Regions from separate parts of the Parabacteroides sp. AF18-52 genome, predicted to be linked through region 3. Evidence: riboswitches for the same ligand, from Rfam matches in the RefSeq annotation. Region 3 holds a riboswitch; each other region holds the start of a gene.
The links. A riboswitch is a leader RNA that binds a small molecule or an ion and turns the genes downstream of it on or off. The one in region 3 is predicted to bind cobalamin.
Positions count from the first base shown of each region.

Region 1: linked by a shared signal. The riboswitch ahead of nrdD (anaerobic ribonucleoside-triphosphate reductase) and the one ahead of DWX23_RS06020 (threonine/serine exporter ThrE family protein) in region 3 are both predicted to bind cobalamin.
Region 2: linked by a shared signal. The riboswitch ahead of DWX23_RS14305 (porin family protein) and the one ahead of DWX23_RS06020 (threonine/serine exporter ThrE family protein) in region 3 are both predicted to bind cobalamin.
Region 4: linked by a shared signal. The riboswitch ahead of DWX23_RS10620 (ribonucleoside-diphosphate reductase subunit alpha) and the one ahead of DWX23_RS06020 (threonine/serine exporter ThrE family protein) in region 3 are both predicted to bind cobalamin.

Region 1 is NZ_QUGR01000004.1:373,940-379,631, forward strand. It holds gene nrdG (anaerobic ribonucleoside-triphosphate reductase activating protein) at 1-79, opposite strand, end outside; gene nrdD (anaerobic ribonucleoside-triphosphate reductase) at 63-2,156, opposite strand; cobalamin riboswitch at 2,279-2,487, opposite strand; gene pgk (phosphoglycerate kinase) at 2,654-3,925, opposite strand; gene DWX23_RS10095 (NEW3 domain-containing protein) at 4,249-5,403, shown strand; gene DWX23_RS10100 (ABC transporter ATP-binding protein) at 5,407-5,692, shown strand, end outside.
Region 2 is NZ_QUGR01000008.1:51,117-56,808, reverse strand. It holds gene priA (primosomal protein N') at 1-463, opposite strand, end outside; gene DWX23_RS14305 (porin family protein) at 533-1,126, opposite strand; cobalamin riboswitch at 1,392-1,659, opposite strand; gene DWX23_RS14300 (right-handed parallel beta-helix repeat-containing protein) at 1,707-3,185, opposite strand; gene DWX23_RS14295 (RagB/SusD family nutrient uptake outer membrane protein) at 3,290-4,930, opposite strand; gene DWX23_RS14290 (SusC/RagA family TonB-linked outer membrane protein) at 4,943-5,692, opposite strand, start outside.
Region 3 is NZ_QUGR01000002.1:618,686-624,377, forward strand. It holds gene DWX23_RS06005 (ABC transporter substrate-binding protein) at 1-188, opposite strand, end outside; gene DWX23_RS06010 (YncE family protein) at 190-1,290, opposite strand; gene DWX23_RS06015 (TonB-dependent siderophore receptor) at 1,308-3,308, opposite strand; cobalamin riboswitch at 3,341-3,537, opposite strand; cobalamin riboswitch at 3,651-3,933, shown strand; gene DWX23_RS06020 (threonine/serine exporter ThrE family protein) at 3,982-5,316, shown strand; gene atpD (F0F1 ATP synthase subunit beta) at 5,688-5,692, shown strand, end outside.
Region 4 is NZ_QUGR01000005.1:117,393-123,084, forward strand. It holds gene rfbC (dTDP-4-dehydrorhamnose 3,5-epimerase) at 1-189, opposite strand, end outside; tRNA gene DWX23_RS10605 (tRNA-Cys) at 348-419, shown strand; tRNA gene DWX23_RS10610 (tRNA-Cys) at 456-527, shown strand; gene DWX23_RS10615 (AGE family epimerase/isomerase) at 756-2,339, shown strand; cobalamin riboswitch at 2,790-3,008, shown strand; gene DWX23_RS10620 (ribonucleoside-diphosphate reductase subunit alpha) at 3,073-5,592, shown strand; gene DWX23_RS10625 (ribonucleotide-diphosphate reductase subunit beta) at 5,608-5,692, shown strand, end outside.

The DNA.
Region 1 (5,692 bases), on a different contig from region 3:
AGTTAGATATGTTGATCGCCAACGTTATCTCGTCCGGTACTTCCTGAAAGACAATATCGTAATCAGTGTAACGTAGCATAATGTCTGATATGAGCTTCCTTCTGCCGGGGTTGTGAGAAATTACTGATACGTTTCATATAACCGATAACGCGGGTCAGATAATCCACATTCTGGCTGTGGCATTTAGGACATTCTTTCAAATAGCGTTTGTCGATATGGTTGCAATCGTTACAAATGGTATTAGGAATGTTGAATGTAAAATAATTACAACCTTCTATAGCTGAGACACGTAGTAACTGGCGGTATTGTTCTTTGCTCAGATGTTCTTCCAGATTCATGTGTAGTGCCGAACCACCGGTCAGATGCTCGATATAACGTCGGCCATGGATACGGAACTTGTCGACAACGTTGAGTGTCGTATCTTCCACGATATAGAAATAGCTGTTATAACAATCGCGAAATGTCTGATATCCTGCTTCTCTGTCCCATTTAGCATGTTTTACTCCTACATTTTCGGCAGGAATCATTTCGCAGTTGAACAAGACCTCTTTATTACGGTACTTTTTGTTGTATTTTTCTACCATGCCGAGTATTTCTTGTACAAATGTTTCATATTTAGGGTTGTCATTGATTTCGATACCCATAAACTGGGCAGCTTCTACCAATCCGTTCACCCCGATCGTAAGATACTGGCGGTTCATATTAATATAACCGGCATCGAACAGGGGGAGCATGCCTTTGGATTGTAACTGTTTCAGATTCTCGTTGTAGGCCAACTGGACTTTATGTACGAGATCGATTACCTCTTCCAGGAAGAACGGATAAAGTATACCGGACTTCACAGCATGCTGTATGCAACGGTTCAGGTTGATTGTCAATACGCTTTTAGAACCGGTAGATACCCCTCCGGCTCCCAGCGTATAACTGAAACCGTTGTCTTGTATCTCGTTGCGCAAACGGCAACAACTGCTTAACGAATCGGCATTATCGCTCATATAAGTGAAGAAGGAGTGTCCTTCGGCATACATCTCGGCCGTAAAATCCCCGTATTCCTTATCGAGTACATCTCCATCTTTCGACAGGAGCGCCATAGTCTCGACCGGGAAGGTCAGAACGTTGCGGGTACGTTCTTTGTTGAACCATTTCATGAACCGCTTTTGCAACCAGTTTAACGAATCCCAGTCGGGCTTGTTGCCGTCAGGGAATACAAAATTCTCGAAAAGACTGTTGAAATAATATTTGTCATAATAGGCAATATTCCAAAATACAGCCTGGAAGTTTCTGGCACCGGTCGGCTGGTTGATAGAATAGACTATTTGTTCGAAACAGTCTGTAATCATTTTGTCTATTGTACGTTGCTTACTGGACGAGTCTACCACATCATCGGCGTGCCGGTAATAATCTTTTCCATATTCCAATCCGACGAAATAATTCATATACATCAGAAACTCGGGAGTTGCACATGCACCGCTCAACATGCTTGAAACGATGAATACCATATTGATGAAACCACCACAGAAAGATTTCAGATTGGTTGGGGCCGTAGAGTTGCCTCCCACGGAAGCTGTACCGCTTATCAGCCAGGGATACATGGTTATACTGGCACAATAGTTGGCAAGGTTCGTTTCATCATTCTTATAAATGAAATGGTGATTCAGCAGTTCCAGGTAACGGTCCGATACTTCTTTTCCGTACATATCTTTCAACCGGTCTGTCAGCAGGCGGCGGTTCAGGCGGATAAAGTTCGATTTCGGTAACTCACCTATCAGTGTGGCGATATTTTTATTCTCTACATTGGCATTAGCGTCGTATTTACTTCCGGTAGCCGGATTGGATGCATCACAATAATCCAGTAGAAAGCGCAGTTTATCCCTAACTTCCCGGTCTTCCAGATGTTTCTGACGGTATAGCATATATGACTTTGCTACCGCATAATAATGTTCTGCCATCAAAGCAACTTCCACCTGGTTCTGAATATCTTCCACACTTGTCCCTTCGCTGACACTGATGCGGCTGAGGATATTGGTTATTACTTCCTGGGTAGCGAAACTACCTACTGATAAAAATGCTTTAGCTATTGCATTTTTGATTTTGTCAAGTGAGAATACTTCTTTTTTACCATCTCTCTTGACAATAAAAATCTCCGTGCTGATCATACTTTTTATTTAAGATTAAACAATACTTCTGTTCATGCAGTTCCGCAATGATTCCCGGAGATAAAGTGATAAATGGATCTTATAAAGGATTCATACCACTGCTTTTCACCCGAAAGCGCTGGATTCTGTCTGATTGAAATGGCAGGTCTTCTGACTTGTTTCTGTTGTAACACCTTCCCGATCTGAGACCAGTGGCATACAGAGGTTACAACATTTTTCCTTTGCAGGAATAAAACTTACAGCTACGGGGATAGTCCCTGATTTTCACAGGATTCCCTTTTAATCTTCCTCACTGAATTGTGATTCGGAAACCATTGTCGATAACAAAGATATGAATTAATTCAATATTGCAAGGAGCCATATATGGCTATGTTATTCTTCCGTAATATATCCCGGATGGGATATTATGAGGTAGTGATTATAAAACAAGAAACTCCGGTGAAATCACTTCACCGGAGTTTTATATTTAATTAGGATATTATAAACAATATCTAAAATTATTTGTACGGTTCGCCTTTAACAGCAGCGATACCCGGCAGAACTTTGCCTTCGATAGCTTCCAGTAAAGCACCACCACCTGTAGATACGTAAGAAACTTCGCTTGCAATACCGAACTTGTTAACGCAAGCAACAGAGTCGCCACCACCAACAAGAGAGAATGCACCGTTCTTAGTAGCTTCAACTATAGCGTTACCTACTGCACGAGAACCGTCGGTGAAGTTTTCGAATTCAAATACGCCTGTCGGACCGTTCCAAAGGATAGTCTTAGACTTCTTGATAACGTCAGCGTAGATTTCAATAGTCTTAGGACCAATGTCAAGACCTTCCCATCCGTCAGGAATTTCGTTAACATTAGCATATTTTGTATTTGCGTCGTTGCTGAAAGCGTCAGCAATCTTTGCGTCGACAGCCAATACAAGGTTTACACCTTTTTCTTTTGCTTTCTTCATCAGGTCAAGAGCCAGATCCAACTTATCGTCTTCAACGATAGAGTTACCGATCTTACCGCCCATAGCCTTTGTGAAAGTATAAGTCATACCACCTGTTACGATCAGATTGTCTACCTTGTTCAACAGGTTTTCGATGATTTCGATCTTAGAAGAAACTTTAGAACCACCCATGATAGCAGTAAACGGACGAGCGATGTCGTTCATTACTTTTTCTACAGCTTTTACTTCTTTTTCCATCAGGTAACCGAACATCTTGTGGTCAGCATCGAAGTAATCAGCAATCAGAGCTGTAGAAGCATGAGCACGGTGAGCAGTACCGAATGCATCGTTTACATAGCAGTCTGCATAAGAAGCCAATCTCTTTGTGAATTCTTTCTGGCTTTCTTTTACTGCTTTTTTAGCAGCTTTCTTTTCGTCGTCTGTTGCATCTTCTGCCAAACCTCTTGGTTTGCCTTCTTCTTCTGCATAGAAACGAAGGTTTTCCAGCAATAAAGCTTCGCCCGGTTGCAGAGCTGCAGCCTTAGCGCCAGCTTCTTCACCAATACAGTCGTTAGCAAACTGAACTTCTACGCCCAGTAATTCAGATACACGACCCAAAATATGTTTCAGTGAAAATTTATCAGTAACGCCTTTCGGACGGCCCAGGTGAGAACCTATGATTACGCTGCCACCGTCTGCCAGGATCTTCTTAAGTGTAGGAAGAGCGGCACGAATACGAGTGTCGTCTGTGATGTTGAAGTTTTCGTCCAATGGAACGTTGAAGTCAACTCTAACAAATGCCTTTTTGCCGGCAAAATTGAAATTGTCAATTGATTGCATAACTCTTGTATTTAAATTTCTGTATAAAATGTCTTTCTTAGCGCTCGCAAACTTACACAAAAATATTTTATTTCAATGTTACATTTGCAGAATAATTCGGTCTGTTTAGCATACAAATGGCTTCTTTTGGGGGTGTATATATATAATGTATAGGGAAAGGCCCGTTTGTTGTCGCATTCATGACAGAGATTTACCAGATAGGAAAGGGAGGTACTTTTATGATAGCTTTTTTTTAATTCTTTTAAAAGTATCTAATACTCTCAGTATATATATTTGCCCCCGGCTAATAAGTAATCATTTTTGTATACTCTATAAAAATCATTATGAAAATGCAAATTAACTGTTTAAACCTATTATTTGTACTGTTATTGGGAATAATCCCTTGTAGTAAAGTCCACGCTGGTGATTCTGAAAAGAGCGTGATGTTGTATACTCCCTACACAAAGATAGCGGTTCCGCCGGGGGAGTCGATCGATTACAGTATTGACGTCATTAACAAGAGTGACGAAGTGAAAAACGCGACTATCTCTGTCGAGGGAATACCTCGGGGATGGAGTTATGAAGTAAAGTCCGGGGGATATTCGATCAGCCAGCTTTCGGTCCTTCCTGATGAGAAGAAGAATTTTTCCCTGAAAGTGGAAGTGCCGGTGAAAGTGAATAAGGGAACTTATAATTTTACGGTTTCGGCCGATGGTATGGCTAAGCTTCCGCTTACGATTACCGTTTCCAAGCAGGGAACTTATCAGACTGATTTTACAACAACTCAGCCGAATATGGAGGGTAACTCCAAATCTACTTTTACCTTTAATGCAACGATCAAGAACCGTACTGCGGAACAACAGCTTTATGCCCTGACGGCTGAAGTAGAAAGAGGTTGGAATGTGGTATTCAAACCAAATTATAAGCAGGCGACATCTGCGCAGGTTGAACCGAATGCTACTCAAAATATAACGATTGATATCAATCCTCCGGCTAATGTTGCTGCCGGTAGCTACAAAATTCCTGTTCATGCTTCTACCGGCTCCACTTCTGCCGATCTGGATTTGGAGGTTGTGATAACGGGTTCATACGAAATGGAGCTATCCACACCAAGAGGTTTGCTTAGTTCCGATATCACAGCGGGAGAAACAAAAAAGATCGATCTGGTTGTTAAGAATACAGGTTCGGCAGAGTTGAAGGATGTACAGCTTTCTGCAAGTAAACCAGTCGACTGGGAGGTGACCTTCGATCCTGCCAAAGTGGTAAAGCTGGGAGCCGGACAGACAACCAGTGTGATTGCTACCGTAAAGGCATCTAAAAAAGCGCTTCCCGGCGATTATGTGACGAAGATGGAGGCCAAAACTCCGGAGGTGAATGCTACAGCCGATTTCCGTATTTCTGTGAAGACCCCGATGATCTGGGGATGGGTCGGTGTCTTGATTATTATTTTGGTATTGGGAGGTGTTTATTATCTGTTCCGCAAATATGGAAGGAGGTAAGCCATGTGTCAACCTGTTATTGAACTTACCGGACTGACAAAGAAGTATGGTGATTTTACTGCGGTGAACGATTTGAACCTCCGGATAAACAAGAAAGATATATTCGGATTGCTGGGGCCTAACGGGGCAGGGAAGTCGACTACGATCCTGATGATGTTGGGACTAACGGAGCCAACTGCCGGTTCAGTGAAAGTTTGTGGTATAAACTCTACAACACATCCGATCGATGTGAAACGGATAGTCGGTTACTTACCGGAAGATGTCGGCTTTTACGATGATATGACCGGTA
Region 2 (5,692 bases), on a different contig from region 3:
GCAATCCGGTTCTTTTCTCCAGTTCCGATACAGTTAATTTGAGTACACCTTTGAAGGCATCCAGTACTGCTTGTTCATTGGGGCGCAAAGGACCGTCTGCCTCAAAATCAACATTATAAGTCACAGCCGTTTCACTTTCCAGTTTTAACCCGGAAGGTAAGGCTGCTTTATAAACATCTCCCAGTTTACACAAATAATAAGAGGCTATCCATTTCCAGAAACGAAGTTGCGGCCTGCGCAACACGGGACTTGCATCCAGCAAGGCATAGATCTCTTTTGTTTCAAAATCCGTATTCGGCCTACGTTCATGCACATCCATGACAATCGCTGTGTAATAACGTTTCTTACCGAAATGAACAATGACCCGGCAACCGGGAGTTACGGCAGCCTCCAGGTCCGCAGGAATGCTATAAGTATAGCTATTTTCCAGCGGCAGGGGTAGTATGACATCTGCATATTTCATTTACGATGCCAAAAGTAACAAAAAAGGCCGGACTGTTAAAGCCCGACCCTTCATATCTTATGTCTGTTATCAAAACAAAATGGCAGCAGTAATAGACCATCCGCGGTTCTTGGCATTCAGGTCGAATTTCTCAGAACTATAGTTATCGGTTAGTCCCAAACCGTAATTTACACCGATCTGCAAATGACTGATCAGTTCCGCACCTACACCGAAGTTAAGGCCTGCACTAAAGTTTTTCGCTTTTATCTGATCTCCTAAAACATCCCATATTTTATCCCCTCCCACACGGAAACCGACATACGGACCGGCAGAAAGATAGGCTTTGACAAGAGGAATACCGAATTTCCATTTCAGATTTACCGGTATATCGAGATAATCTGTTTTCATACTTGTTGAAGATGCCGATCCTTCCGCTTTCATATCTACTCCTTTCTGTGAATAAAGGATCGCGGCATCCAACCCTATTCCGACCAGAGGAATCGTTGTTTCGATCATCGGACCGATCTGGAAACCTGTCACGTTATCCGCTTTCAGTATATCGGAATTCAGATGAACGGACGATATGTTTAAACCGCCTTTCACCCCAAACTTCAGCTGGGACTTGGCCGGTACGGCTATGAATACCATCAAAATAATCAAAACTAAACCTGTAACCTTTTTCATATTGCCTGTTGTTAATTAATTACTGTTTGCAAATAAACATACTTTTCCAATAATAAACAAGTATTCCAGCCTTACTGTTCATTCATTAAAAAGAAAAGCATGCACCGGGCACGGAGCTCATCCCGCAAACCGATCCATGCCTCTTTTCCTAATTATTATGGCAAAATAATTAAAAACAAATACACCAAGACAACGACAGGATGAACGGGAGTAAGAATATAGAGGCAGAATTGCCTTTTGTTCTCTTCCGGCCTTTCCTCGAAGCCGTCGAAATAATATGCCTTGCAGGTCTTCTGACTTACTTCCGGATCGGGCGCCTTCCCAACTTTTGTCAGTTGACAGTTGATAGTTGACAATTGACAGTTAAACTGTCCACTGTCCACTGTTATCTGTCAACTCCTTCGTCAGTGGCACGAGTGTTGCCTTATCCGTTATGAAGCTTACAGCAGCGGGACTGTCCGGGATTTTCACCCGATTCCCTTTTAATCCTTTCCTGCGAATACAGGCCAGGAACAATGCATGCCGCAAATATAGAGAGTTTTTTCGGATTATCACAACGAATGCCTATTTTCGTTAGAGACTATTCTATTTTAGCCTGATCGGTGCTTTGTTTCAATCGATCCAACACTTTCTCCCGCAAATATTCGGGAAACTCCTTATGGAATGGAAAGCTGGATAGTAAATCTAATTCTTTTTCAACAGCGGAAGAATCTTCAGGCCTGTCGATAAAATTGCCATAATAAGTGTTACCTTCAAATTTGGTATTAATGCTATTACCTGTCACAAACTTATATTGCAGTTCATCGTTCATGACATAGAAGATATTCCGCTTGAAAACCGTATTCTCCGCCCAGGGACCACCCCAGTTATCCATCACGAGCACTGAACGATCTATATCGGGAGAAGGCTTTTTCATGATAACGATTACGTTATCCTCAATAGCCGTCTGTTTAGCCGGTCCGGAAATATGGATTACCGGAGAGAACCAACCCGGACGAGTCGGATACGGACGCAAACCGTCATTAATACTTACATTGTGGCGGATAATCGTATTTTCTGTACCTATATTATACGGCTCTCCCAAAGAGTTACCTTCATTACAAACCATCACAAAACCTCCGGCATTATCATGGCTGAAATTGTACTGGATAAGCGTATTACGACAATTATAATCCGAATCGAATCCTTGTGCATCCCACTTCGCAAACTGACCACTTACTTCGTTGAACTGGATAATTGTATTATCACAACTCCACGGCCATATCCCGGCTGCGGCATCTTCAATCCTTAACAGATCAGGACTGTCCCTCACCACATTATGTTCGACCAATGCACCGTCACAAGCGATCGGGACAATCCCATCCCCCGGAACTTGTTCGATCAGATTCCCCCGGATAACGACATTCAAACTCGGGAACCATTTATCACGACCTGAATTTCCATTTCCGGTAATGCCATTTCGATGACAACGATAGATATGGCAGTTCTCAATCAGTAAATCGACAAAACGGGTCGGTACTTCTTCTCCACCATTATGCCAGTAAATACCGTTTCCTGCTCCTTCATTCTTAATACAACTACCGTTCACATCATGAACAGTCAGGTTCTTTAAATGGATATGGTGAACATCTCCTTTATCCCAGGCGTAAATAATCACTCCGTTCCTGCCCGGATCCGGTTTTTCTCCTTTGTTTGTTATCTCCAGATTATTAACCTCCCAATATTCAATACCTTCAAGCAACACGGTATGTTGCTTGAGCCCGTTACCATGTAAAACGGGCTTTTTGCCTTCTTCATAACTACTGACAATGACAGGCATTTCTTTACTACCACTACCTTTCGGTTCAAACTGTCCTATGTATTCCGTACCCGATTTGAACAAGATACGGTCACCTGGTTCGAACATCTGTTCATTCAGTTTTTTCAAACTCTTCCAGGCGGTTGAAGGTGAATTTCCTGTGTTGCTATCATCACCCGTCAGACTATCCATATAAAATGTCCGCGAAACAGGACTACAGGCACATAGCAATAAAGCCAAAAGCAAAGTGCATATTTTCATCTCTAATTAATTTATTTGTTAACCAATATTCAAAAGGGGATGTAAAAAGTCCATGTTAAGGAACCCTGATAACAGGACTTTAATACATCCCTAAACTTATCATTTTACCAATCCGGATTTTGATTCAATAGTGTATTTTTAAATAATTCAGCATTCGAAATAGGATATAAATACATTCTGTCATTCCAGGTCCGCTGATCGACCAGTTGACGAGTGTAAATCAAATCATTCCCTTTCTTTTCTATTTTTACCCCATAAATATCCATCGTCTGATCAGCGATCTTCCATCTTCTGACATCCCAGAAGCGATGATCTTCGAAAGCCAGTTCTACCTGACGTTCGTTCCGTATCCTTTCCCGGAAGTTATCCGTAGCAACACCCGGCATACCGGCACGCGTCCTGACCTGATCAATGGCTGCACGAGGCGATAAAGTAAATGTATTATCCGTATAATCCGGATTACCATACGCCTCATACAACGCTTCCGCATAATTGAGCAATACCTCTGCATATCTGAAAAGGACCCAGACATGGCGGCCGGTCGTTGTATTGTTCGGATCCAGGCTAATAGACTCCAACACATACTTTTTCAAATAATAGCCAGTAGGAGTCGCCCCGTCGATAGGAGTCCCGTTTTTACCACCGATGAATGTTTCAACCGTTGCATTCTTGAAAGTCGATCCATTATATAACACGGTCTTGAACAAACGAGAGTCTCTTTTTTCCGGATTATATATGTTACTGACATGCTCCGGATTCTTCCAGTCGAACCGGCTGCCGTCACTCATTTCAAAGGCATCCACCAGATTTTGTGAAGGGCAGGTTCCCGAGTTTCCCCCTTCGTATCCTATCGGGAAATTTAGCTTCTCAAAATTGTTGGAATTACCCTGCCGGGTTTCCAGGATCAATTCTTTTGAAGACAAATTATTCCAGCTGCTTTCATCAAGCAATTGATACCACCCTTCAGATTCAGATTTGTCAATCAATTGTTTAGCTGCTTTTGCCGCTTCCACCCATTTCTCCTGACTGACAGCTCCCGCATATAACGGGCTGGCTGCATACAGCAATACTCTCGATTTCAGTGCCATGACGGCTCCCTGCGTGATACGGCCGGTTTCAGCTCCCGGCATATCTTTGTATGATACCGGTAATTTATCGGCAATCTCATTACATTCGCTGACAATAAACCCGATTACTTTTTCAAAATCTGCGGGTGCCACCTTATTCGCGTCTTCCAATTCCAGACAGTCCGTTATCAGAGGAACATTTTTATAACGCTTTGCCAACTCAAAATAGTAGAATGCACGTAAAAAACGTGCTTCATAAGGATAATACTGATATTGTTTCATTAAAAGCGCATAATCATCATTCCATTCTATATTCTCAAAATCTTTTTGATGATTCTCCAGAAACATGTTAGTAGTCCGGATCGCTGCATAATAGTTTCCCCATACATCGTCTATCGTCAGAATCGGACTCCAGGAACCATTATTATACCGGATAATATTGGAAGTGCTCCATGCATACTCCGCCTCATCGGTTGCAGCCGCACGAGTCGCTCCGTCAAAACTTCCAAAATCTACCGGTAGATAAGAATATGCTGTTGTAAGCACACCTTTCGCCCGGTCAAAGTAGACAAACATATCCTCCTTCCCGTATCCGGAAGACTCACTGTAATCCAGATAATCACAAGAAGGCAGAGATACTGCAAAAGCCAATATGGTTGATAATAGATACTTATTCATATACGTCTAATTTTAAAAATCGAGAGTTAATCCTATGTTATATGATCTGAAAGAAGGATAAGTGGCATACATCTGCTCCGGGTCCATATCTTTCACATGATCTACGGAAAAGAGATTCATACCTCTGGCAAACAAGTTGATATTTTCGAGCCTGATCTTGTTTACCCATGATTTAGGCAATGTGTATGCTATTTCCAGATTTCTCAACTTCAGAAAATTTCCATTTTCAGTCCAGATAGAACTGTTTCTGAAGTTATTATCGTTCTGTTTTGTAGTCAGACGCGGATACATGGCATCAGGTGTAGACGGTGTCCAACGATTCTCCAGATAGTGCAGAGATACATTCCTGTTGCCCACCAGCGGCCAGTACATACTTCCCATATCCTTTACCAGCGTATAGTTAGCCACACCTTGGAAATCAGCCCTCAAACTCAAATTTTTATATCCTAAAGCAATGGTAAAGCCATATGTTATTTCCGGCAATATCGTACTATAGCCAATAGCTACTTTATCATAATCATCAATCACTCCATCATTATTCTGATCTTTGTATTTTACATCGCCCGGAACCACTTTCGAGAATGATTGCGGGGTACTGTTAGCAACATCCGTCTCATCTTTAAAGAAACCGATGGCTTCCAGACCATAATACTGACCGATACGATTGCCTGTGTTTTTCAAATAATCATATGGTTGATAGCCTTCGTCCATATTCACAATCTCATTACGCGCAAAAGTAAAGTTACCGGCAAGCATATAGGT
Region 3 (5,692 bases):
AAGATACGAGTACTATCCCAAGGGTCGCGGACTTCTACCGATGTATAATCAGTGAAATGCTGTATGGCAAAACCACGGGCATAACGGATAGTATCAGAAGAAAACGACTGATCTTCAGAAGAACTTTGCTTCACACTGCAACTAAGTGTGAAGCAAAGTAAAAAGAGGGTGGATATAAAAAACTTCATATTATTTATTACCAGCCGAAATCACTTTCATTGGATTCAGACCTGCTTCAAATTTAAACTGTAACTTACCAGCCGGGTTAAATGTGTACACATCACCATTTGTAGCATAATCAGACTCAGTCACAAAAATATAGTTTGACGGGGTATCAGCACCTATTTTATAAGGCTTTTTAATATCCGTTCCATCCGTAATAAAATTAGTACTGATTACCTTTTCGTTTATTGCATCATAACAGAGATAAGAAATAGTCTGATTCCAGTTAGCATCATACTGTGAATAAATGATATAAAGTTTATCGCCTACAGCTGCAAATTCCGTTGCATTCGTTTCCGTAATTGTTGTCACTTCATCTGTTTTAGAATCAATTCTCTGAAATGTATTAGGTATATCCCCGTAGTTACCCATAGAAACCAAATAAACGTCACCCTGACTATCAGCCAGCATATTCACCGGATTAGTAACAACTTCTATTTTAGTCTTTTCTTTAAACGTAGGAAGATCGACGACAGAGACTGTTTTATCATATCCTACAGATGTATTAAAATCCGCACCACCAGAGTTTGCTACATACAATTTATTATTAGCTATAGCCATCTGTTCGGGATTACGTCCTACTTTTACCTTACTTTCAATTGAGAGTGAAGTTGTATCCAAACGAGCTACATAGCCTTCATACAATGACACATACACTTTTCCATTATAACAAGTAAAGAAACGTGGCTGTAGCGGATCGCCATCGGAAACAATTTGTTTCAAAGACTTTCCCTGTAAGTCTGTCACCTCTATTGTATTAGAATTAGTGACAGCTATGTAAGCCTTTGAGCCATAAACCAGGATATCGTTGGCTGTATCTCCCAATCCGCGTCCATTGACTTTCTTAAAGATATCCGCTTCTACCTTTTTGGTCTCGAAATCATAAAATGACAACGAAGAGTTATTATTCCCTTTGTTTCCACTATTCAACACATAGACTCCATTCAAAGAAATCTGTTCCGGAAGAGATGGGATTTCCTGTTTATCATCATCATCACTACAACCAATAAAGGAGAAAGACATACAAGCACAAAGTGCAGATACATACAGCAAATTTTTCTTTTTCATCACTTATTTATTTATCATTAATAAACTATACTCACACTCAAACGCCAAGAGCGACCCGGCATTGGATAGTATTGAATAATATCATATGTTTTGTCACCCAGGTTAATCACTTCTCCCTGCAAACGCAACTTACATTTTTTTACCACAAACTCACGGTTAAGGGATATTCCCTGTTCTACATATCCGGCAATAAGGTTGCTTTCTATGTTTTGAGGCAAAGCATATCTGTCACCCGCCGCAGTCAAGCTATAAGAGACGTTGACCCACGGATTCTCCAAGGTCAACGATGCATTTCCCGAATGTTTCGGAGTATATGGTATCTGATCCTTGTAATTTTTTGCATCAGGATCAGTTATATCGATTGCTTTCTGAAAACTATATGTGGCAGAGAGGAGTAAGGTCATCTTTGCCGGCAGAGAGGTTTCAGATGAGAAATTCACATCCAAACCTTTGATATCGACTTCTCCCATATTCATCATCTTCCATATATACATCGTCGGAATAGCAACAATCTTGTCCTTCACCTTATTATAATAACCATCGGCCGAAAGACTCAGATAACGAAAGAGATTCCCTGCTTCTCCGCTCCAGGTCAGCCCCAGATTATATTGTGTAGCCTTTTCCGGCTGCAGGTTCGTATTTCCCATACGGAGATAATATAGATCAGTGAAAGTCGGGACACGGAAAATATCTTTGTAAGAGGCACGTACACGAAAGGCATTATCGGGAAAAGGCCTCAACGATACGCTAACCGCAGGAGACAAACGTTTACGGTCGGCCGGTTTATCGCCAGCCTTTACTTTGTCGGTCATATAAGTACCCAGCAAACCGGCTGTTGCTGTAAACATAGAGTTCTTATATTGGGCGGATAACACTGACAGTGAAGTCAAACGCTTGGGTTGCGGTGCATTCATAAAGTTATTATCCAGCATATTATGGGCTAAATCAGTCGTAAGAGAAGTCGAGAAGTTCTTCCAGGGTGAATAAAGTACGCCTACCGAACCGTAATACTCTTCCTGGGTATTCAAATCTTCTTGCTTACCTCCTGAGTATTTATTACTTACATCACGGTACTTGCTGAAAGAGTAATTATACTTGGCATGTGCCTGCAAAGATAAATTGTCCGTTAGTTTGTTGGAATACTGCAACTGGGTAAAGAAATTATTGTTCCACAAGCGTTCCCGGTTACTGTTGCTATACAATATCACCGAACCGGGGAGTCCGCGTTCTGAATCGTAATAATAAACCTTACCGGTCAATGTTCCCGCCTTACCCAGATCGCCATACAGATTTCCTTCCAGACGAAGTGCCTGAATATCGCTGTTCTTCCTTTTTTCTTCGGTTACAACATTTCCGTTTACCAAAGTAAAAGGGTATTCCCCTTTTGCACTTAGCCAGTCGGCATGCAAAGAAGCGGAAAAGCGGTTACTTATCTTCTGTTCATAACGAACCATCGGGTTGAACAAACCAAAAGAACCTCCTTTCACTTTCGCCTGAAGATTCATCGGTTTTCCATCAAATACAGGTCTACGTGTCTTCACACTCAACGCCCCTGCCGATGCATACATCCGCGCCGTCTGGAAAATATCATCCGATTGCCCGATCGAAAGTGAAACCATCTCCACATTGTCCAGTGAAAAGCGGCTGATATCCACCTGTCCGCTCTGGGCATCCGTGATCGTTACCCCATCGTAGCTGACAGCCGTATGCTGTGCACCCAGGCTACGCACGGAAACCGTCTTCAATCCCCCTATCCCACCGTAATCCTTCACTGTTGCACCGGAGAAACGCTTCACCGCTTCCGAAAGATCCTGTATTCCCAGGCGTTCAATTCCGGAACGGTCCATTATTTGCAGGGGAGTTGCTTCACGGGTTGTGGAAGGACGTGCCTTTTCCACCACCTCAACACCGGAAAGCTGGTGATAAGCTGTCGTATCAATTGTCTGTGCGTACATAGTAGGTACGCACAAAAATATGCCTGCCAGGCATACAATCATTTTAACATATAATATTCGCATATATCCAGGTCTATCAACACCTATACCCGAGGTATCGCATATAAAATAATGGCAGGTTTTCTGACTTGTTCTCCCATGACCGGCCGCCTTCCCAGGAATCATAAATTCCCAGTGGCAACAAGATTGCCGGGGTTACAGAACTTACAGCTACGGGTACAGTTCCGGACTTGCACCGGATTCCCTTTTACTAACAGATAGCGAAAACTAAACCGTTACACCATAATCCGATGACAAAAGTACGAAATATATCGGTAATCTCAACTACCAGACCGGTCACTTTCAAATATTACCAATCTGAATACACAAATAAATGGGAACAGATGAACATAATGAAAAAATCAGTACCTTTGCGCCCGAATTGGTTTCGTAGCTCCCGTTCGGGAATACGGATTAAAAGGGAACCGGGTGTAAATCCCGGACAGTCCCGCTGCTGTGAAGCTCCGTTAACAGCCTAATACTACTTTTGCCACTGACGATTCAGTTGACAGTGGAAAGTTGACAAATGACAGTTTTTCTGTCCGTATTTTATCTGTCAACTGTCACATGTCAACTGTCAACTATTCCGTCGGGAAGGCTTTTAGGATAGGAGTCAGTCAGAAGACCTGCCGTTCGTTGAGACTCATATCCTCGTGGGTTAGGATAAGGATGTAACATTTTAGAATTAAACAAAAAGATGACAGACAAGGAAGTATTGTTATTACGACGTAAACTGGACCTTTTGCTGCGTACAGGCAAATTATTGATGGAAAGTGCTGCCGATACCAACCGTATTGAACGGAACATGAAACGAGTAGCAGCATTTATGGGTATTCCGGAAGAGAAATTACACATCGATATCCGGTGGACCATGATCATGGTCAATGTAAGTGATGAAAGAAACTCGTTTTCCAAATTCCAGAAATGTGAGAAACATGGTATCAACATGACTGCGATCTCGCAGATCAGCGATCTTTCATGGTGTGCTATCGAAGAGGACTATTCATTGGACAAATATGAAGAGGAATTGGAAAAGATAGCCAAAAAGCCCCGGAATTATACACCTTATATCGTAGCTATCGGTGCTGGATTCGCCTGTGGCGGCTTCTGTAAATTGTTCGGTTCCGACTGGATCGCCTTTCTGTTTGCTTCCATTTGCGCATTTATCGGTTTCAGGATACGTGCCCGATGCATAGAAGCCGGATTAAATGTATATATGAGTATAGCACTCGCCGCTTTTGCCGCGACCTGCACTGCGTATCTTTCTTCCTTCTCGGGATTGTCCGAGACGCCTTATCATCCGCTACTCGCCTGTGCCCTGTTCATTGTACCGGGAGTACCTTTGATCAACTTCGTGGACGATATGCTCGATAACCATCTGCTCGTCGGGATGACACGTGCCGCCAACACGGCTATGATGGTAGTTGCGATGACGTTCGGTATTGCATTCGCATTGCGCATACTTGTCATGAACGACGTTGCGATCGACCATAAGTTCAGTGAGTTAAGTATGGTTCCGCATGATCCGTATTATGTGTATGCAATCGCTGCAGCTATCGCGGCTATCGGATTCTCTATGATCTTCAATATCCAGCGCCGTCTGTTATGGGTTGTTGCCGTTGGAGGTATCATTGCCGTATGTACCCGCAACTTCGTAAACTTCGAACTGGGTTACGGTCCTGTGATCGGTTCGTTTATGGGTAGTTTCGTTGTCAGCGTACTCGCAGTGAAAGCAGTCCACTGGTTTCATGTGCCTAATCACGTATTAACGATCCCGTCAGTTATCCCCATGATCCCGGGTGTCCTGATGTACCGCTCTTTATTGGCATTTATCAATCTGCATGGAGTGATCGGTGAGGTAACGAACGCTTTCTTCAACGGTATCAATTCCGCTCTTATCATTCTCTGTATATCGCTAGGTGTTGCTGTTCCTAATATCTTTGCCCGTCAATATATAGCCAAGGACCGGCAGCGACATCTACAAGAAGAATTGGAGAAACGCCGGCAACGTGGAAAATTCCTTGAATGGTAAAAATTTATTATTCCTAATATAAAAAATAAGAGGCTACCCCATACAATTTTGAGGTAGCCTCTTACATATATTAATATAGAAACGATTATAATAAACTGTTTTTTTAACAAAGGGAAACACTACAACGATTTCCCCTTCACTTTGCATTCAGCCCTAAAATAACCCATTATTGACAAATAGGAAGGGCCTTTACCGCTCCGAATTGTTCCATATTTCAAAATGGTTGGTTCATTTCAAAACACAACACAAATTAGTTTAAAGTTTAACTAAGTGCAAAAAAGCCAAAAAAGTAATATCTTCGGGTTTCCGGCGGGTTGTTTTCGTAATATTGCAGCGTTGAAAAATAATTAGACGAGGAGAAAAAGAATTGTATGGG
Region 4 (5,692 bases), on a different contig from region 3:
CTGGTAATGTAATCCACGAAGTACTCCCCTGGAAGAACAGGATTCATTATCCTGAATAAAATTTATTTTACCGATATGTTGCTCGAACTCTTCTTTCTTCCAAGCTTCCATAAAATATCCCCGTGCATCATTAAAAACCTTAGGTTCAATAATCCATACACCCGGGATTTCTGTCTCAATATAATTCATCCTTTCATTTTTATAACTAACAGAAGACAAAGTAACTTCTTTTTCCTTAGTTCTGCAACTATCAACGCCTGCAAAAAGAATGAAAAAGATTTGCATAATCCAAACATAATCCTTTTCTTTGCACTCGCAAAACGATAAGACGTTATTTGAAACAAATTGGTTCCTTGGATGAGTGGCTTAGTCAGCGGTCTGCAAAACCGTGTACGGCGGTTCGAATCCGCCAGGAACCTCTAAAAAGAGTAACAGATTATCGATAAATAAATATTGGTTCCTTGGATGAGTGGCTTAGTCAGTGGTCTGCAAAACCATGTACGGCGGTTCGAATCCGCCAGGAACCTCTAAGAAAGCAGAAAGACTTCAATTAAGAATTGAAGTCTTTCTGCTTTCTTAGTATATACGTGGGTCTGTTTTTCAGGAAAGTTTCAACCTGTAATTTGTAAACCGAAGCTATCAAAAAACAAATTATGTCGTTCAAACAGGGTTTTATGCTGTCTGTGGAATATTTTTTGTCATCCGGTCGAAGTCCTCTACTTTTGCGGCGTGAAATAAAAATCAAGGAAACAAAAATGAAACAAAAAACATTTCTACTATTGGCTGCTGCTACTCTATTGGCAGCCTGTACCCCTTCTCCTAAACAGGTTTCGACCACTGAAATCGTGGAAATAACAAATACACTGCCACAAAAGAGGACAAATGTTTATAATGTAGATTCACTGGTAAAAGATCCCTGTAATAACCCGGAATTATGGATAGGACATCTGGAGAACGACCTGATGAAATTCTGGAACGGAAAGAATATACCAGAAGGAAAAAGTATCTTCTTCTCTACGTTCAGAAGCAACGACGGACAGGTCATTCCACAAGATACGGCACAATGGCCGACAGAATATAAGGAAGCGATGAAAGTTGCCGACCTGAAAGGGCTGGTGGAAGACGCAACCCAATATAACTATATCCGTGCCCATTCACGCCAGACTTTCGCATACGGCATTGCGTATAATATGACAGGAAATACCGATTATCTGCAAAAATGCCGCCAGGGAGCAATGGCGATCCTACAGGCAATGGACGAAAACAACGGCTTGTATAACAAACAAGATATCAATACCGGCGAATGGATGGACCCTGCCGACAAACGTAACAGTCAGGATCTGGCTTACGGAATAACCGGATTAGGCTATTATTACTACCTGACTCATGACGAAGCGGTTCTGAAACCATTACTTGCTGCGCGTAAATACATCTTCGATACTTATTTTGACGAAGGTAAAGATTTTCTGACCTGGCTACCCACATCAGTAATGGAAGGGAATGACAATGTAGAGATCGTCTCCCAACTGGACCAGTTGTATGCTTATATGCTCTGGGTCACTCCCTCTCTGCCAGAACCTTACCAGACAGAATGGAAAGCCGACTTGAAAAAACTGGCGAATGTAATGATAAACCATTTCTACAGCGAACGTTACGGTACTTTCTGGGGAAGTGCCACAAATGACCTGTCTAAAGAGTTAGGTACAGATCATACCGACTTCGGTCACTCTGTAAAAGCGATGTGGGTCATTTATGAGATCGGCAAAATCACCGACGATATTGCTTATGTAAATTTTGCCCGCGAAAAGATCAAAGTCATTTTAAACCGTGCATATATCGATGGAGACGGTTCATGGGCACGTCGTTACAATGCAGACGGTACATTAGACAAAGACAAAGAATGGTGGGGATTAGCCGAGCTCGATCAGGCTGCAGCTATACTTTCCTTGAATGACCCTTCTTATCTGCGGTTTACAAACAATACGTATAAATACTGGTTCGAATACATGGTCGACAAGCAGAATGGCGAAATCTGGCACATGGTAGATGCCGAAACCAACCTACCGTCACCGGAATACCCTAAGATACATGCCTGGAAGACATCTTTACACAGTTTCGAGCACTGTTTCCTGGGTTACGTGATCTCAAGCTATCACCGCAATCAACCTGTGACACTCTATTACGCATTTACAGAAAAAGAACCGGTTTCTTCCAGAAACGTTAATCCTTATTTCTTACGTGGTCATATCAAAGAGCAGAAAAAAGGAAACGTAATCGCATTAGATAATAACGAAAAAGGACGTAACGTTGTAGAGATAACGTTCGATTATATACATTAAATTCACGACCCTAACCCTCATAAACAATAATACTTGCATGGAAGGTGTGTCTACTTATATAGGTGCACCTTCCTTTTTTTTATCCATGCCTAGTCCTAAAAAGCGTTACACCTATCCGTACAAATAAATGCAGCCCGACAATCATTTTTCTATCTTATTAGAAAACTTACATCCAAAAAGATAATCCTTAACTTCTGTACAGTTCCGTATTTCACCGGCGAACCGGAACTGGATACTTATAAAGCAAAGATTCTGAAGGAAAAATAGCAGAATGACATTTCAACATCCAAAGCATAAAAATCAGGATGTTTGATAACATGAATAACATAATTTTTCTCATTCATATATTTTAAACCCGTTATAACATTATAGGATAGACGCTTACGAAAAATCGGTCATCATCTCTATTTCTTTTAACGTATTCCATGCTATTGGATTCCCAAATTCTGCTACCTTTGCTTTTGAACTGGTTCCGGATGGATTTCCTTTCATTCGGATTAAAAGGGAATCGGGTGAAAATCCCGAACAGTCCCGCTGCTGTAAAACTCCGCTCTACTTTCCGATAAAGACAATTGCCACTGGAGGTCATCCCCTTAAAGGGAGGACACCGGGAAGGTATCGGAAATTAAGGAGTCAGTCAGAAGACCTGCCGTTCATTAAAGGCTGTTTCTACTCGTGGGGATAGGGGAACAGTACGAAAGTATACTCTAATTTTATTTTTCAAAAGTATCTCATGGAAATAACCAAGAGAAATGGGGCATCCGAACCTTATAACAGGGAGAAAATAACCGTTGCCATCCGGAAAAGCTTTGCCAGTACCGGACAGGAAATAACGGACGAAAACATCCGCAGCATGGTGGATGAAGTGGAGCGTTTTGTAAACAGCAATGTAGCAAACCGCAGTGTAGAACGCATTCAGGACGAAGTGGAACGTAGCCTAATGGAACATGGTTTTTATGCCGAAGCTAAAAACTATATACTCTATCGCTGGCAACGGACGGAACGAAGGAAAGCCCTCAATCACATTACACATGAAGTGGGCGATACGACCATAATGGAGACACTCAAGGGTATACAGGATAAATTCACAGCCAACGAATATAGTCTGACTATACTGGCTGAGAAGTTTTTCAGTTTCTGCAAACCGGAAATGCCATCCAAAGAACGGCTGACAGCACTCATCAAAGCGGCTGTGGAACTAACTACGCAGGAAGCTCCCGACTGGGAGTTCATCGCTGCCCGCCTGCTCAACTTCCAATTGGCAAAGAAACTAAAAAAGCAGGAAGAAGCTGTCGGTTTCCATACATTCTATGATAAATTAAGCTATCTCACCAACGAAGGATTATATGGTAACTATATACTGGCTAATTACTCTCAGCAAGAGATAGAAGAAGCTGCCGGATTTATCTGTCCGGAAAGAAATGAACTGTTTAATTATTCAGGACTGGATTTACTGGCGAAACGCTACCTTATCCGTACTCGTTCCCATGAACCGGTTGAGTCCGTACAGGAAATGTTTCTGGGAATCGCCCTGCATCTTGCCATGCCCGAACAGCACGACCGGATGTTGTGGGTTAAAAAGTTCTATGACCTGTTAAGCAGCCTTCAGGTTACAATGGCCACTCCTACGCTTTCCAACGCACGCAAGCCTTATCACCAACTTTCCAGTTGCTTTATCGATACCGTACCCGACAGTCTGGAAGGTATTTACCGCAGTATCGACAACTTCGCAATGGTTAGTAAGTTTGGCGGTGGTATGGGAATGTACTTTGGAAAAGTGCGTGCCACAGGTGGTAATATACGAGGATTTAAAGGAGTCGCCGGAGGTGTGATCCGCTGGATGAAATTGGTAAACGATACAGCTGTTGCTGTCGATCAGTTAGGTATGCGGCAAGGAGCTGTAGCTGTGTATCTCGACGTATGGCACAAAGATCTACCCGAATTTCTCCAGCTCCGTACCAACAACGGCGATGACCGGATGAAGGCCCATGATATATTCCCGGCAGTATGTTATCCTGACCTGTTCTGGCGTATGGCAAAAGAAGACCTGAATCAAATATGGTATCTGTTTTGCCCGAATGAGATAATGACTATCAAAGGATATTGCCTAGAAGATTATTATGGCGAAGAATGGGAACAAAGATATCTGGACTGCGTGAACGATAACCGTCTTTCAAAACGTAGTATAAATATTAAAGATATTGTCAGGCTGGTATTACGCTCGGCTGTAGAAACCGGTACTCCTTTCACTTTCAACCGTGACACCGTAAACCGTGCCAACCCAAATCCCCACCGGGGTATTATTTACTGTTCGAACTTATGTACGGAAATAGCACAGAACATGTCATCCATCGAATCCGTATCTACTGAAATCCTCACTGAGAACGGTGATACGGTCGTGGTGAAAACAGTTCGCCCAGGCGATTTCGTGGTATGTAACCTAGCCAGCTTATCACTTGGGCATTTGCCATTGGAAGATGAACAACAGATGAAAGAAAAGGTAGCGACAGTGGTCCGTGCACTCGATAATGTGATCGACCTTAATTTCTATCCCGTACCCTTTGCACAGATAACGAATCATCGTTACCGCAGTATCGGCCTTGGGGTAAGCGGTTACCATCACGCGCTTGCCGTACGCGGCATCCGTTGGGAAAGCGATGAACATCTGACTTTTATGGACAAAGTATTTGAGCGTATCAACTATGCGGCTATTGAAGCGAGTGCTGAATTGGCGAAAGAAAAAGGCCGGTACGAATATTTTGAAGGAAGCGACTGGCAAACCGGAGCTTATTTCATGAAACGTGGATATAAATCAGTAGAATGGAACCGGTTACAGGAAAAAGTCAGGATAAATGGCATGAGAAATGCCTATCTTCTTGCCATAGCTCCCACCAGCAGTACAAGCATTATCTCCGGGACAACAGCAGGAGTAGATCCGGCAATGAAACGTTTCTTCCTCGAAGAGAAAAAAGGTACCATGCTCCCACGCGTGGCTCCTGCCCTGTCGGACAAGACTTATTGGTTATATAAAAGCGCCTACCAGATAGACCAGCAATGGAGTATCCGTGCTGCGGGTGTCCGGCAACAACATATCGATCAGGCACAAAGTATGAACCTCTATATCACCAACGAGTTCACCATGAAGCAATTGCTCAACCTCTACCTGCTGGCTTGGGAATGCGGAGTGAAAACGGTATATTATGTTCGAAGTAAATCACTGGAAATAGAAGAATGCGAAAGTTGTACATCATAAAAAACTAAAAGAACAATGGAAACAAAAATATTAAAGAAGAACGCCTTGTTCAATCCGGAAGGCGACACAGAAATCCGTCTCCGGAAAATGATCGGCGGAA